Methanococcus maripaludis: one gene and its partners. Each later gene encodes a partner of the first gene's protein in a complex. Links are inferred from orthologs where the notes say so. Each region holds a gene or a part of one and is shown in the gene's direction. Other genes may lie near its edges.

Evidence for each region.
Region 2: rpl12p (region 1) and HNP90_RS01230 share a complex: the UniProt entries of both Methanocaldococcus jannaschii proteins name them as parts of the 50S ribosomal subunit. The link is inferred for Methanococcus maripaludis from one-to-one orthologs.
Region 3: the proteins of rpl12p (region 1) and tuf are in contact, whole or in part, in a crystal structure (PDB 3WY9), measured with the Pyrococcus horikoshii proteins. The link is inferred for Methanococcus maripaludis from one-to-one orthologs. Residues at the interface, in WP_010886059.1 of Pyrococcus horikoshii: Glu96, Glu97, Leu100, Leu103, Ser104, Ala105, Leu106, Phe107, Gly108; in WP_010885563.1 of Pyrococcus horikoshii: Lys125, Glu126, Phe129, Arg132, Thr133, Lys165, Leu166, Thr169, Lys324, Gln326, Leu359, Ala360, Ile369, Glu372, Ile384, Ile422, Ser423, Gln425.
Region 4: the proteins of rpl12p (region 1) and HNP90_RS01000 are in contact, whole or in part, in a crystal structure (PDB 5H7L), measured with the Pyrococcus horikoshii proteins. The link is inferred for Methanococcus maripaludis from one-to-one orthologs. Residues at the interface, in WP_010886059.1 of Pyrococcus horikoshii: Leu100, Ala101, Gly102, Leu103, Ser104, Ala105, Leu106, Phe107, Gly108; in WP_048053510.1 of Pyrococcus horikoshii: Pro161, Met164, Met165, Phe168, Ser169, Ile172, Val195, Glu196, Phe202, Leu211, Ser212, Val213, Met216, Lys222, Phe223, Asn224.
Region 5: rpl12p (region 1) and HNP90_RS00770 share a complex: the UniProt entries of both Methanocaldococcus jannaschii proteins name them as parts of the 50S ribosomal subunit. The link is inferred for Methanococcus maripaludis from one-to-one orthologs.

The regions. Positions count from the first base shown.
Region 1 is NZ_JACDUL010000003.1:195,730-198,484, forward strand. Bases 13-2,742 are described here. They hold rpl12p (50S ribosomal protein P1), read left to right. Parts: upstream 13-1,092; coding sequence 1,093-1,392; downstream 1,393-2,742. Other genes in these bases: HNP90_RS06340 (50S ribosomal protein L10), read left to right, coding at 13-1,008; HNP90_RS06350 (TATA-box-binding protein), read left to right, coding at 1,525-2,070; hisH (imidazole glycerol phosphate synthase subunit HisH), read left to right, coding at 2,082-2,693; HNP90_RS06360 (PHP-associated domain-containing protein), read right to left, coding at 2,722-2,742. Also shown: more of HNP90_RS06340, read left to right, coding at 1-12; more of HNP90_RS06360, read right to left, coding at 2,743-2,755. UniProt on the Methanocaldococcus jannaschii protein: Forms part of the ribosomal stalk, playing a central role in the interaction of the ribosome with GTP-bound translation factors.
Region 2 is NZ_JACDUL010000001.1:230,560-233,523, forward strand. Bases 10-2,948 are described here. They hold HNP90_RS01230 (50S ribosomal protein L6), read left to right. Parts: upstream 10-1,174; coding sequence 1,175-1,723; downstream 1,724-2,948. Other genes in these bases: HNP90_RS01215 (50S ribosomal protein L5), read left to right, coding at 26-571; HNP90_RS01220 (30S ribosomal protein S14), read left to right, coding at 581-742; HNP90_RS01225 (30S ribosomal protein S8), read left to right, coding at 761-1,153; HNP90_RS01235 (50S ribosomal protein L32e), read left to right, coding at 1,733-2,140; HNP90_RS01240 (50S ribosomal protein L19e), read left to right, coding at 2,167-2,616. Outside these bases: more of HNP90_RS01245, read left to right, coding at 2,949-2,964. UniProt on the Methanocaldococcus jannaschii protein: This protein binds to the 23S rRNA, and is important in its secondary structure. It is located near the subunit interface in the base of the L7/L12 stalk, and near the tRNA binding site of the peptidyltransferase center.
Region 3 is NZ_JACDUL010000001.1:192,872-195,719, forward strand. The notes cover bases 1-2,823. They hold tuf (translation elongation factor EF-1 subunit alpha), read left to right. Parts: upstream 1-680; coding sequence 681-1,967; downstream 1,968-2,823. Other genes in these bases: HNP90_RS01000 (elongation factor EF-2), read left to right, coding at 1-596; rpsJ (30S ribosomal protein S10), read left to right, coding at 2,016-2,324; HNP90_RS01015 (phosphomannomutase/phosphoglucomutase), read left to right, coding at 2,609-2,823. Outside these bases: more of HNP90_RS01015, read left to right, coding at 2,824-2,848. UniProt on the Methanocaldococcus jannaschii protein: GTP hydrolase that promotes the GTP-dependent binding of aminoacyl-tRNA to the A-site of ribosomes during protein biosynthesis.
Region 4 is NZ_JACDUL010000001.1:190,866-193,875, forward strand. What follows is about bases 26-3,010. They hold HNP90_RS01000 (elongation factor EF-2), read left to right. Parts: upstream 26-418; coding sequence 419-2,602; downstream 2,603-3,010. Other genes in these bases: HNP90_RS00995 (30S ribosomal protein S7), read left to right, coding at 26-316; tuf (translation elongation factor EF-1 subunit alpha), read left to right, coding at 2,687-3,010. In the rest of the region: more of HNP90_RS00995, read left to right, coding at 1-25. UniProt on the Methanocaldococcus jannaschii protein: Catalyzes the GTP-dependent ribosomal translocation step during translation elongation.
Region 5 is NZ_JACDUL010000001.1:149,732-152,522, forward strand. Bases 13-2,778 are described here. They hold HNP90_RS00770 (50S ribosomal protein L13), read left to right. Parts: upstream 13-1,071; coding sequence 1,072-1,485; downstream 1,486-2,778. Other genes in these bases: HNP90_RS00755 (30S ribosomal protein S11), read left to right, coding at 13-28; HNP90_RS00760 (DNA-directed RNA polymerase subunit D), read left to right, coding at 41-628; HNP90_RS00765 (50S ribosomal protein L18e), read left to right, coding at 689-1,051; HNP90_RS00775 (30S ribosomal protein S9), read left to right, coding at 1,499-1,903; HNP90_RS00780 (DNA-directed RNA polymerase subunit N), read left to right, coding at 1,942-2,148. Outside these bases: more of HNP90_RS00755, read left to right, coding at 1-12; more of HNP90_RS00795, read left to right, coding at 2,779-2,791. UniProt on the Methanocaldococcus jannaschii protein: This protein is one of the early assembly proteins of the 50S ribosomal subunit, although it is not seen to bind rRNA by itself. It is important during the early stages of 50S assembly.

The DNA.
Region 1 (2,755 bases):
ATGATCGACGCTAAATCAGAACATAAGATTGCCCCTTGGAAAATTGAAGAAGTTAATGCATTAAAAGAATTACTTAAAAGTACAAGCATTATTGCATTAATTGACATGATGGAAGTTCCTGCGGTACAACTCCAAGAAATCAGGGACAAAATCAGAGACCAAATGACATTAAAAATGTCAAGAAACACACTCATGAAAAGGGCAATTGAGGAAGTTGCTGAAGAAACCGGAAATCCTGAATTTGCTAAATTAGCAGATTACTTGGACAAAGGTGCTGCAATCATTGCTACCGAAATGAACCCATTCAAATTATTCAAAACACTTGACGAAAGCAAAAGCCCTGCACCTGTTAAAGGAGGCGCTACTGCACCATGCGATATTGAAGTTAAAGCTGGTTCAACAGGAATGCCACCAGGACCATTCTTAAGTGAATTGAAAGCAGTTGGAATCCCTGCTGCTATTGATAAGGGTAAAATCGGAATCAAAGAAGACAAAGTCGTCGTTAAAGAAGGCGAAGTTGTCTCACAAAAGCTTGCTGTTGTACTCTCTGCATTAGGTATTAAACCAGTTACAGTTGGTTTAAACGTACTCGGAGTTTACGAAGATGGTGTTATATACACTGAAAGCGATTTAAAAATCGATGAAGAAGAATTCATCGGAAAAATTCAAAAAGCTTACACAAGCGCATTCAACTTGTCAGTTAACGCTGTTATCCCAACAAGCGCGACAATTGAAACAATCGTTCAAAAAGCATTCAATGATGCAAAAGCTGTATCAGTTGAAAGTGCATTCGTAACAGATAAAACCGCTGATGCAATCCTTGGAAAAGCTTACGCTCAAATGATTGCTGTTGCAGGTCTTGCTGGCGATGACGCTTTAGACGAAGAATTAATAGAAAAAATGTCATCAGGCGCAGCTGCACCAGTTGAAGAAGCTCCTGTTGAGGAAAAGAAAGAAGAGAAAAAAGAAGAAGCTGCACCAGCTGCAGGTCTTGGAATGCTCTTCTAAAATAATTTATAATACAATACAAAAAAATATATATACAAACGGATAATTTCAAAAAAAAGTTCATGCATCTTGGAGGTGTACTTTATGGAATACATATACGCAGCATTATTATTAAATTCCGCAGGTAAAGAAATCACAGAAGACGCTGTTAAAGCTATCTTAGTAGCTGGCGGCGTTGAAGCAAACGAAGCTAGAGTTAAAGCTTTGGTTGCTGCTTTAGAAGGCGTTGATATTGCAGAAGCTATCGAAAAAGCTGCAATCGCACCAGTAGCTGCTGCTGCTCCTGCAGCTGCTGCAGCTGCACCAGTTGAAGAGAAAAAAGAAGAGAAAAAAGAAGACACAACCGCAGCTGCTGCTGCAGGTCTCGGTGCTTTATTCGGATAATTACATTTTCCGAATATTCTCTTTTTATTTTTGGCAAATTAATTTATATATTTAAATATATAATTAAAGATATAAACGTTTATATACTATATAAATAGAAATTTATACCAGATATTTAAACTGGTGAAAATGATGGAACCTGAAATCAAAATCGTAAACGTAGTTGTATCAACGCAGATTGGAACAGATATTGACTTGGAATATGCCGCAGATATATTAGATAACGCAGAATATGAACCTGAACAGTTCCCCGGACTTGTTTGTAGATTGAGCGATCCAAAGGTTGCACTTTTGATATTTAGAAGCGGTAAATTAAATTGTACCGGTGCAAAGAGCAAAGACGATGCAGTAATTGCAATAAACAAAATAATTAAAGAATTACAGGAAGCGGGAATGGACATCATCGACAATCCTGAAGTAAACGTACAAAACATGGTTGCTACAACCGAACTTGGAATGGAACCTAACTTAGACGATATATCCACCTTAGAATGCACCGAATATGAACCCGAACAGTTCCCAGGATTAGTTTACAGATTGAGCGATCCAAAGGTTGTTGTGTTAATATTCGGTAGTGGAAAAGTTGTAATTACCGGATTAAAAAGAATAGATGATGCATACGTTGCATTTAATAAGATTTTGACCACATTAAAAGAACTTGAAGAAGAATTATACTAAACGGGATAATCGTGATTGCAATAATTGATTATAATGCAGGCAACTTGCGGAGTATCGAAAAGGCACTTGAACTGTACACAAAAGATATTGTTGTTACAAGTGACCCCGAAATACTCCTAAGTGCTGACAAACTAGTTCTCCCAGGTGTTGGAAATTTTGGAGACTCCATGAAAAATATTTCTCAAAAAACTGGAGACTGTTCTTTAAATGAAATAATTAACAAATGCGTTCAAAAGGTTCCTTTTTTAGGAATTTGTCTTGGAATGCAGTTGTTACTTGAAAAAAGTGAAGAATGTCCCGAAATTCCCGGTCTTGGAGTAATAAAAGGAGACGTTATAAAATTTAGACATTCTGAAAAAATCCCCCATATGGGCTGGAATACAGTAAACCAGGTTCAAGATATCCCCCTTTTTGAAGGAATAGCAAATAATGAATATTTTTACTTTGTACATTCATATCACGTGAACCCTTCAGAAAAGGACGTGATTTCAGGAACTACTAATTACGGCTACGAATTCCCCTGTGTTTTAAATAAAAAAAACGTTTATGCTACCCAGTTCCATCCTGAAAAAAGTGGTAAAAACGGTTTAAAAATGATTAAAAACTTTGTTGAATTAATTTAATCATTTAAAAAATAAAAAAACTTAAAAACTAAATAACTTCTTGAATTACTTCTTTTAATTTC
Region 2 (2,964 bases), on another replicon or contig:
CCATAAAATTAGAGGAGGACGAAACATGTCATTCCAAGAAGTTTGGGAAAAAGAACCTATGAAAAAACCAAGAATCCAAAAAGTCACAGTAAACTTCGGTGTAGGTGAAGCTGGAGATAGGTTAACAATAGGTGCAAAAGTTATTGAAGAACTCACTGGCCAATCACCAGTAAGGACTTTAGCTAAACAGACAAACCCTGCATTTGGTATCAGAAAAAAGTTACCAATTGGATTAAAAGTAACATTAAGAGGAAAGAACGCTGAAGAATTCCTCGGAAATGCATTCAGTGCATTTAAAACATGTGGTAAAGTACTCTATGCGTCATCATTTGATCAGGTTGGAAACTTCTCATTTGGTGTTCCTGAACATATTGACTTCCCAGGTCAAAAGTACGACCCATCAATTGGAATCTATGGTATGGATATCTGTGTAACCTTTGAAAAATCAGGATACAGAGTAAAATCCAGAAAAGTTAAAAGAAGCCACATTCCAAAGAAACACTTAGTTACCAAAGACGAAGCTATCGAATACATCCAAGCTAAATTCGATACTGAAGTAGTCAGGGAATAAGGTGAAAGAATGACAAAAACACCATTTAAGACAAAATTCGGCCAAGGTTCTAAAGTTTGCAAAAGATGCGGAAGAAAAGGGCCAGGAATTATCAGAAAATACGGATTAAATTTATGCAGACAATGCTTCAGAGAATTAGCACCAAAATTAGGATTTAAAAAGTACGATTAAGGACAAGGAGGTAACAATATGAGTTTAATGGACCCTCTTGCAAACGCATTAAACCACGTATCCAACTGCGAAAGTGTGGGTAAAAACGTAGCTTACTTGAAACCTGCTTCAAAATTAATTGGAAGAGTTCTAAATGTTATGCAGGATCAAGGATACATTGGAAACTTCGAATACATTGAAGACGGAAAAGCGGGTGTCTACAAAGTTGATTTAATCGGACAAATCAACAAGTGTGGAGCTGTAAAGCCTAGATTCGCAGTTAAAAACCATGACTTCGAAAAATTCGAAAAGAGATACTTACCAGCTAAAGGTTTCGGATTGTTAATCGTAAGTACCCCAAAAGGATTAATGACACATGACGAAGCTAGAAACGCTGGAGTAGGTGGAAGATTAATTTCCTACATATACTAAGGACATTATGGAGGTATTCTTATGCCAGTTGCAGCTTTAATAAGGGAAGAAATCGAAATTCCTGAAAACGTCAACGTTGAAGTTAACGGCAGCACAGTTGCTGTTAAATCAGGTGCAAAAGAACTTAAAAGAGATTTGTTGTACCCTGGAATCGAAATAAGCACAGAAGACGGAAAAGTTGTTATTGAGTGTACATTCCCAAGAAAAGCACAAACTGCAATTGTTGGAACCTACAGATCACACATTCAAAACATGATCACAGGTGTTACTGACGGATTTGAATACAAATTAGTAATCAGATACGCTCACTTCCCAATGAAAGTTAGTGCTAAAGGAAACACTGTAACCATTGACAACTTCTTAGGAGAAAAATACACCAGAACTGCTAAAATCATGGATGGAGTCACTGTAAAAGTTAGTGGTGAAGAAGTGATTGTAAGTGGAGCTAACAAAGAATTTGTTGGTCAAACCGCTGCAAACATCGAACAAGCTACTAAAGTTAAAGGAAGAGACACAAGAATATTCCAAGATGGCATCTACATTGTAGAAAAAGCAGGCAAGGTATTATAAGGTGGTCTCATGAGTGAATTCAAAAGATTAATGAGATTAAAACTCAAAATGAAACAGAAAAGACCTGAATTTAAAAGACAGGACTGGTTCAAGTGTTCAAGAATTGGAACTAGCTGGAGAAGACCTTTTGGTAAACACAGCGGTATGAGAATAGGATTGACACATAGGGCTGCTGTTGCTACAGTAGGTTACAGAGGACCTGCTCTTGTTAGAGGTTTACACCCATCAGGCTTACAAGATATTCTTGTTAACAACGTAAAAGAATTAGTTGCAATAAACCCTGAAATTCAAGGTGCAAGAATTGCAGCTACCGTTGGTAAAAGAAAAAGAATAGAAATCGTTAAAAAAGCTAATGAATTAGGAATTAGAGTATTTAACGTATCCAAACAAAAACAGGAAGAATTCTTAAGTTTATAATCTCGCTTAAGATATAAGGTGATATTATGGATGTATCAACCCAAAGAAGAATTGCTGCAGCTGTTTTGGATTGCGGTATCGATAGGGTATGGATTGATCCTGAAAACCTGGAAAAAGTCAAAATGGCCATCACAAAAGATGACATTAGACTTTTAATTAACGATGGAGTCATTGTTAAGAAACAGGAAAAAGGAATCAGTAGCGCTAGGAAAAAAGAAGTTCAAGAACAGAAGAGAAAAGGAAAGAGAAAAGGTCCTGGTTCAAGAAAAGGGGCTAAAGGTGCAAGAACTCCTAAAAAAGAAAAATGGATGAACACCATCAGGCCACTTAGAAAAATGCTGAAAGACTTAAGAGAAAATGAAAAAATCGAAAGATCAGCATACAGAAAACTCTACAGAATGGCTAAAGGTGGCGCATTCAGAAGTAGAAATCACATGAAGTTATACATGAAAGAACACGGAATTTTAGCTGAATAACTCAAATTTAAGGAGGAATGACTATGGCAAAGAACGCCAAATTCAGAGTTCCTTTTAGAAGAAGAAGAGAAGGAAAAACTGATTTCAGACAAAGGTTAGGATTATTATTGTCTGGCAAACCTAGATTAGTTGCGAGAAAATCCTTAAACAATGTGATCGCTCAGCTTATGGCATACGATGAAAAAGGGGACGTTGTTTTAGTTTCAGCACACTCCAGAGAACTCGTTAAAATGGGTTACAAAGGCCACTGCGGAAATTTACCTGCAGCATACTTAACAGGTTTATTGTTAGGTAAAAAGGCTGTTAAAGAAGGAGCAGAAGAAGCTATATTAGACAAAGGTCTTCACA
Region 3 (2,848 bases), on another replicon or contig:
AAGCAGGTCTTGACAAAGACCAAGCTAAAAAAGTAATGTCAATTTACAACGGAAACATGATTGTAAACATGACAAGAGGTATCGTACAACTCGATGAAGCTAGAGAATTAATTATCGAAGGTTTCAAAGAAGGTGTAAGAAACGGTCCACTCGCAGCTGAAAAAGTTCAGGGTGTAAAAATCAGATTAGTGGATGCAACATTCCACGAAGATGCAATCCACAGAGGTCCTGCTCAAATTATCCCTGCTGTAAGATTCGGGGTAAGAGATGCAGTTGCTCAAGCAAAACCAGTTCTCCTCGAACCTATGCAAAGTGTTTACATCAACACCCCGCAAGACTATATGGGAGATGGTATGAAAGAAATCAACAACAGAAGAGGACAGATCCTCGACATGGAACAAGAAGGAGACATGTCAATCATCAAATCCTCAGTACCTGTTGCTGAAATGTTCGGATTCGCTGGTGCAATTAGGGGAGCTACCCAAGGTAGATGTTTGTGGAGCGTTGAATTCTCAGGATTTGAAAGAGTTCCAGCAGAGCTTCAACCTAAGATTGCTAAACAGATTAGGGACAGAAAAGGGTTAAAATCAGAATAAACAATTACCATAAAATATATATACCCTTTTTCACTATGATATTACAAAAATCGACTAAAAACATGCTCTTATGGAGGAATGATTATGGCAAAAGAAAAACCAATTCTTAACGTTGCATTTATCGGACACGTAGATGCTGGTAAATCAACAACAGTAGGAAGATTATTATTAGACGGTGGAGCTATCGACCCACAGTTAATCGTAAGATTAAGAAAAGAAGCTGAAGAAAAAGGTAAAGCTGGATTCGAATTTGCTTATGTTATGGACGGTTTAAAGGAAGAGAGAGAAAGAGGGGTTACAATTGACGTAGCTCACAAAAAATTCCCTACCGCAAAATACGAAGTTACAATCGTAGACTGCCCAGGCCACAGAGACTTCATTAAAAACATGATCACTGGTGCTTCACAAGCTGATGCAGCTATCTTAGTTGTAAACGTTGACGATGCTAAATCCGGTATTCAACCCCAAACAAGAGAACACGTATTCTTATCAAGAACACTCGGTATCTCACAATTAGCTGTTGCAATCAACAAAATGGATACAGTAAACTTCTCAGAAGCTGACTACAACGAAATGAAAAAGATGTTAGGCGACCAATTGTTAAAAATGGTTGGATTCAACCCAGACAACATCACATTCGTACCAGTTGCTTCACTCCACGGTGACAACGTATTCAAAAAATCCGACAAAACACCATGGTACAACGGACCTACACTCGCAGAAGTTATCGATGCTTTCCAACCACCTGAAAAACCAACAACCTTACCACTGAGATTACCTATCCAAGATGTTTACTCAATCACTGGTGTAGGTACAGTTCCAGTAGGAAGAGTTGAAACAGGTATCATCAGACCAGGAGACAAAGTTATCTTCGAACCTGCAGGAGCAGTAGGAGAAATTAAAACTGTGGAAATGCACCACGAACAATTACCAAGCGCTGAACCAGGAGATAACATTGGTTTCAACGTAAGAGGTGTTGGTAAAAAAGACATCAAAAGAGGAGACGTTTTAGGACACACTACAAACCCTCCAACAGTTGCTGCAGATTTCACAGCACAAATCGTTGTTTTACAACACCCATCAGTTATGACTGTAGGTTACACACCTGTATTCCACGCACACACAGCACAAATTGCATGTACATTCATGGAATTACAGAAAAAATTAAACCCTGCAACTGGTGAAGTTTTAGAAGAAAACCCAGACTTCTTAAAAGCTGGTGACGCTGCAATCGTTAAATTAATGCCTACAAAACCATTAGTTATAGAAAGCGTTAAAGAAATCCCACAACTCGGTAGATTTGCAATCAGAGATATGGGTATGACAGTTGCTGCAGGTATGGCAATCCAAGTTACAGCTAAAAACAAATAATTAGCTTAACTTTTTTTTCTTATTAAAACACGGAAAAAGAGGAATATTATGCAAAAAGCAAGAATTAAATTATCAAGTACACAACACACAGAATTAGACGGTGTATGCGACCAGATTAAAGCTATTGCTGAAAAAACTGGTGTAGACATGGCAGGTCCAATTCCATTACCAACAAAAGCGTTAAAAGTTACAACAAGGAAATCAACAGATGGTGAAGGTTCCTCATCATTCGACAGATGGACAATGAGAGTTCACAAAAGAGTTATCGACATTGAAGCTGACGAAAGAACCATGAAACACATCATGAAAGTTAGAATTCCTGACACAGTTCAAATTGAAATTGAATTGAGAAACTAATTTTAATTCGTTTAAATCGCAAAAGCCAGACGTATTGCAATCTGAGAGTTGAGGATTGCAATAAAACTTCTTTTTTTCGCATTATTAAATCAAAACATTTTTATAAAAATATAGATATAGAAAATAACACCTCATTCCAGAGTGTGTGAGGAGTATTTTTATTTTCGACCATTGTTCAGAGTAATTATGGTATACTATTTTTTATTTTTTTGAAAAGTTATTTAACCCCAATTTACATAAACAACGTATATATTTTTTTATTCAACTTTTGATGGTGGTTTAGGTTGGTATTTAAAGCATATGATATCAGGGGAATTTATGAAAAAGATTTAGACGACAATTTTGCTTACTCTTTAGGAAAACTCGTTGGAAAAAAATATGAACGAATAATGGTTGGAAATGATATCAGGATTGGTTCAAAAAAACTTTTAAAACCATTTATTTACGGAATAATTGAAAATTCTAAAGTATACTATGCTGGAGAAATTTCAACTCCTTTGATGTACTTTGGAACTCTCAAAAAA
Region 4 (3,010 bases), on another replicon or contig:
AAACAGGACAAAAGAAAACCCTGTTCAAGTTTTAGTTGATGCTTTAGAAAACTCAGGACCTAGAGAAGAAACAACAAGAATCTCTTACGGGGGAATCGCATTCTTACAATCCGTTGACGTTTCACCTTCAAGAAGATTAGATACAGCTTTCAGAAACATCGCTCTCGGTGCTTCACAAAGCGCACACAAAAACAAAAAAACCGTTGCTCAATGCTTAGCAGACGAAATCATCTTTGCTTCAAAAGCTGACATGCAAAAAAGCTTTGCTGTTAGGAAAAAAGAAGAAAAAGAAAGAGTTGCACAATCTGCAAGATAATTCTAAATACTTTTTATATTTCTTTATAATTAACCAAGTATCATAATTTGGTAACTATTGTTTACATATTATGAACTGCTCAAAAACTAAAAGAGTGAGATTATGGGAAGAAGAGCAAAAATGGTTGAAAAGGTTAAAACCTTAATGGAAAAGCACGACCAAATTAGAAATATGGGTATTTGTGCTCACATCGACCACGGTAAAACCACATTATCAGACAACTTGCTTGCAGGAGCAGGTATGATCTCAAAAGAATTAGCTGGAGACCAGCTTGCACTCGACTTCGATGAAGAAGAAGCTGCAAGAGGTATTACCATCTACGCTGCAAACGTTTCAATGGTACACGAATACGGCGGAAAAGAATACTTAATCAACTTAATCGATACCCCAGGTCACGTTGACTTTGGTGGTGACGTTACAAGAGCAATGAGAGCAATCGATGGTGCTGTTGTTGTATGTTGTGCAGTTGAAGGTGTTATGCCACAAACGGAAACTGTTTTAAGACAGGCATTAAAAGAAAAAGTTAAACCTGTTTTATTCATTAACAAAGTTGACAGATTAATCAATGAATTGAAATTAACCCCTGAAGAATTACAGGGAAGATTCATGAAAATCATTGCAGAAGTTAACAAGTTAATCGAAAAAATGGCTCCTGAAGAATTCAAAAAAGAATGGTTATGTGATGTTGTAACTGGAAAAGTTGCTTTCGGTTCAGCATACAACAACTGGGCTATTTCAGTTCCATACATGCAAAGATCAGGCATTTCATTCAAAGACATTATTGACTACTGTGAACAAGAAAAACAAGGAGAATTAGCTGACAAAGCTCCACTCCACGAAGTTATTCTCGACATGGCAATCAAACACTTACCAAACCCGCTCCAAGCTCAAAAATACAGAATTCCAAACATCTGGAAAGGAGATGCGGAATCAGAAATCGGTAAATCAATGGTTGCTTGTGACCCTAACGGACCACTCGCAGGTGTTGTTACAAAAATTATCGTTGATAAACACGCTGGTGCAATTTCCGCATGCAGATTGTTTTCAGGAAGAATCAAACAAGGAGACGACCTCTACCTCGTTGGTTCCAAACAAAAAGCAAGAGCTCAGCAAGTTTCAATTTTCATGGGTGCTGAAAGAGTTCAGGTACCAAGCATTTCAGCAGGTAACATCTGTGCTTTAACAGGATTAAGAGAAGCTACCGCTGGTGAAACAGTATGCAGCCCTTCAGAAATCTTAGAACCTGGATTTGAATCATTAACTCACACCTCTGAACCAGTTATCACTGTTGCAATCGAAGCTAAAAACACTAAAGATTTGCCAAAATTAATTGAAATCTTAAGACAGATTGCAAGAGAAGACAACACAGTAAGAGTAGAAATCAACGAAGAAACCGGTGAACACTTAATCAGCGGCATGGGTGAGCTCCACATCGAAGTTATCACAAACACCAAAATCGGAAGAGATGGTGGAATTGAAGTAGATGTCGGTGAACCAATCGTTGTTTACAGAGAAACAATCACAGGAACTTCACCTGAAATCGAAGGAAAATCACCAAACAAACACAACAAACTCTACATGATTGCAGAACCTATGGATGAATCCGTATACGCTGCATACGTAGAAGGCAAAATCCACGATGAAGACTACAAAAAGAAAACCACTGCTGATGGTGAAGCAAGGTTAGTTGAAGCAGGTCTTGACAAAGACCAAGCTAAAAAAGTAATGTCAATTTACAACGGAAACATGATTGTAAACATGACAAGAGGTATCGTACAACTCGATGAAGCTAGAGAATTAATTATCGAAGGTTTCAAAGAAGGTGTAAGAAACGGTCCACTCGCAGCTGAAAAAGTTCAGGGTGTAAAAATCAGATTAGTGGATGCAACATTCCACGAAGATGCAATCCACAGAGGTCCTGCTCAAATTATCCCTGCTGTAAGATTCGGGGTAAGAGATGCAGTTGCTCAAGCAAAACCAGTTCTCCTCGAACCTATGCAAAGTGTTTACATCAACACCCCGCAAGACTATATGGGAGATGGTATGAAAGAAATCAACAACAGAAGAGGACAGATCCTCGACATGGAACAAGAAGGAGACATGTCAATCATCAAATCCTCAGTACCTGTTGCTGAAATGTTCGGATTCGCTGGTGCAATTAGGGGAGCTACCCAAGGTAGATGTTTGTGGAGCGTTGAATTCTCAGGATTTGAAAGAGTTCCAGCAGAGCTTCAACCTAAGATTGCTAAACAGATTAGGGACAGAAAAGGGTTAAAATCAGAATAAACAATTACCATAAAATATATATACCCTTTTTCACTATGATATTACAAAAATCGACTAAAAACATGCTCTTATGGAGGAATGATTATGGCAAAAGAAAAACCAATTCTTAACGTTGCATTTATCGGACACGTAGATGCTGGTAAATCAACAACAGTAGGAAGATTATTATTAGACGGTGGAGCTATCGACCCACAGTTAATCGTAAGATTAAGAAAAGAAGCTGAAGAAAAAGGTAAAGCTGGATTCGAATTTGCTTATGTTATGGACGGTTTAAAGGAAGAGAGAGAAAGAGGGGTTACAATTGACGTAGCTCACAAAAAATTCCCTACCGCAAAATACGAAGTTACAATCGTAGACTGCCCAGGCCACAGAGACTTCATTAAAAACATGATCACTGGTGCTTCACAA
Region 5 (2,791 bases), on another replicon or contig:
TACTACACCAAAAAGAAAGAACAGATAATTGGTGATTTTTTTGATAAAAAACATCCAAAAAGAGGAAAAGAGAACAGGGGAAATTATGAAAATGGAATTAAAAGCCCCTTTATCTTTTTCCAGTGCATTAAGAAGAATAATGATTTCAGAAGTCCCTACATATGCTATTGAAAATGTATACTTTTATGAAAACACATCTTCAATGTACGATGAAGTTCTAGCTCACAGACTTGGATTAATTCCAATAAAGGGAGTTCCAGTAAGTGGAGATGAAGTTATTGTACTTACAATCTCCAAAGAAGGACCTTGTATGGTATATTCATCAGATTTAAAATCTGAATCCGGTGAGCCTGCTTTTGAAAATATTCCAATTGTAAAATTAGCAGAAGGCCAGAAACTTGAGTTAGAAGCTGAAGCTCTTGTAGGCACAGGAAAAATTCATGCAAAATGGCAACCTTGTAATGCAGTTTACAAACAGATATCAAATGACGAAGTGGAATTTAAAATTGAGTCATTCGGAAACATGGATGCTGAAGACATTGTAAGATCTTCACTTGAAATTTTAAAAAACAAAGCTGAAAAATTCTTATCGGAATTAGAAGGCAGAGAATTAAGTGACGAAAATTAACTACCTATTATTTCTTCCAAATTATTGGAAATTATGAATCAATATCAATAGGGTGAAATTATGAAAAAAATCATGTCAACAAACCCAAAAACTCCTGAATTGATTCAGAAGTTAAAAGAAGAATCATTCAAAAACAGTGCACCAATCTGGAAAGATGTTGCTAAAAAGTTAGCTAAACCAGCTAGAAAAAAAGTTGAAGTAAACGTAAGCAAAATCAGCAGATACGCATCAGAAGGCGATGTAATCTTAATTCCAGGCAAAGTACTCGGTGCTGGGTCATTAAAAATAAATGTAACTGTTGCAGCATTTTCATTCTCAGAAACTGCAAAATCAGCAATTGAAGCTGTAGGCGGAAAATGCTTAACAATCGAAGAACTTATTGCAGAAAACCCTAAAGGTTCTAAAGTAACCATTATGGCGTAATTAAACACGAAGGTGGAATTATGGTTGTTGTAAACGCTGAAAATGCAGTTGTTGGAAGATTAGCTTCATACGTTGCTAAACTTGCATTAAGCGGTGAAGAAGTAACCGTTGTAAACGCTGAAAAAGCAATTATGACTGGAAACAAAGAATACATATTCCAAAAATATGTACAACTCAGAACTAGAAAAAGTATTTCAAACCCTAAAAAAATGGGTCCAAAATATCCAAGAAGGCCTGACGACATCGTAAGAAGAGTTATCAGAGGAATGCTCCCATACAAAAAACCTAGAGGAGTAGAAGCTTTCAAAAACATTAAAATTGAAGTTGGAGTTCCTGAAGGAGTTTCTATCGACATTAACTTAGGTAGCGAACCAAACACAATCAAATATGTAACCGTTGGAGAATTGAGCCAATTCTTAGGCGCTAAATTCTAATTGAGGTGAAAGTGTGAAAGTAGTCCACACAGTAGGTAAAAGAAGAACCGCAATCGCAAGAGCTACTGCAAAAGAAGGTAGCGGTAAAATCAGAATTAACAAAAAACCATTAGAATTAATGGAACCTAAATACATCAAAATGAAATTAATGGAACCTGTTATCTTAGCAGGCGAAGCTTTAAGCAACATTGATGTAGATATTGATGTTAAAGGTGGCGGTATCGTAAGCCAAATGGATGCTACAAGAACCGCTTTAGGTAAGGCTATTGTTGAATTTACTGGTAAAATGGAATTGAAAGAAAAATTCTTAAGTTACGACAGAACATTACTTGTCAGTGATGCAAGAAGAACTGAACCACACAAACCAAGTAAGTCTTCAAAAGGTCCAAGAGCTAAAAGACAAAAATCATACAGATAATTATTTTTCTTTCCCTTTACGTTTTTTAGGTGGTAATAGTGATATTTCCAATCAGATGTTTTTCCTGTGGAGCTGTAATTTCGGAAGTCTATGAAGAATACAGAACTAGACTTAAAGATGGCGAAAACCCGGAAGAAATTTTAAACGACTTAGAAGTTAAAAAATACTGTTGTAGAAGAATGTTCGCATCCCACAGATTGGACAACGACAGAGAATTATTTGACGATATCGTCGAATACAAATAATTATTTATTATTTACTGATTACCTATCTATTCAGACGGGGCCGTGGGGTAGCCTGGCCATCCTGTGCGTCTGGGGGGCGTGCAACCCGAGTTCGAATCTCGGCGGCCCCACTTTTTATTAATCTATAAAGTCCTCTTGGGTGATTTTATGAAATTAACTAAATTTGAAACTGCACGATTAGTTGGTGCAAGATCCCTCCAAATTTCTGACGGTGCTCCACTCACAATCGAATCAGACAGAACTTCGTCATTAAACTTAGCTGAAGATGAAATAAAGCAGGGTAAACTCCCACTGTGTGTTAAAAAACAAGTCAAAAAAAATTAATTAACTATTTTAAACTCTTTGGGGGATTTTCGTGGAAAACAGTACATCCATAAAAAGAATAACTGCAAAGAAGGTTTTTAAAGACTCAAAAATTCAAGTAAGGATCGCTACATTGACCAATAAAGGTATTGGTTACGATGTAATAGATGCGGAAAATCCAGACTATGTAATTTCTGACGTCGAAAATGTAATTGCTCCAGAACTTGTTGGCTATCCTGCTTATGATCAAGATATTATTGATTCAATAATATGTGATACATCCGTAGACAGTCCCAAGGTTACAATGGGCACTTCTTTGAGTGTTGCAAGAGCCGCTGCA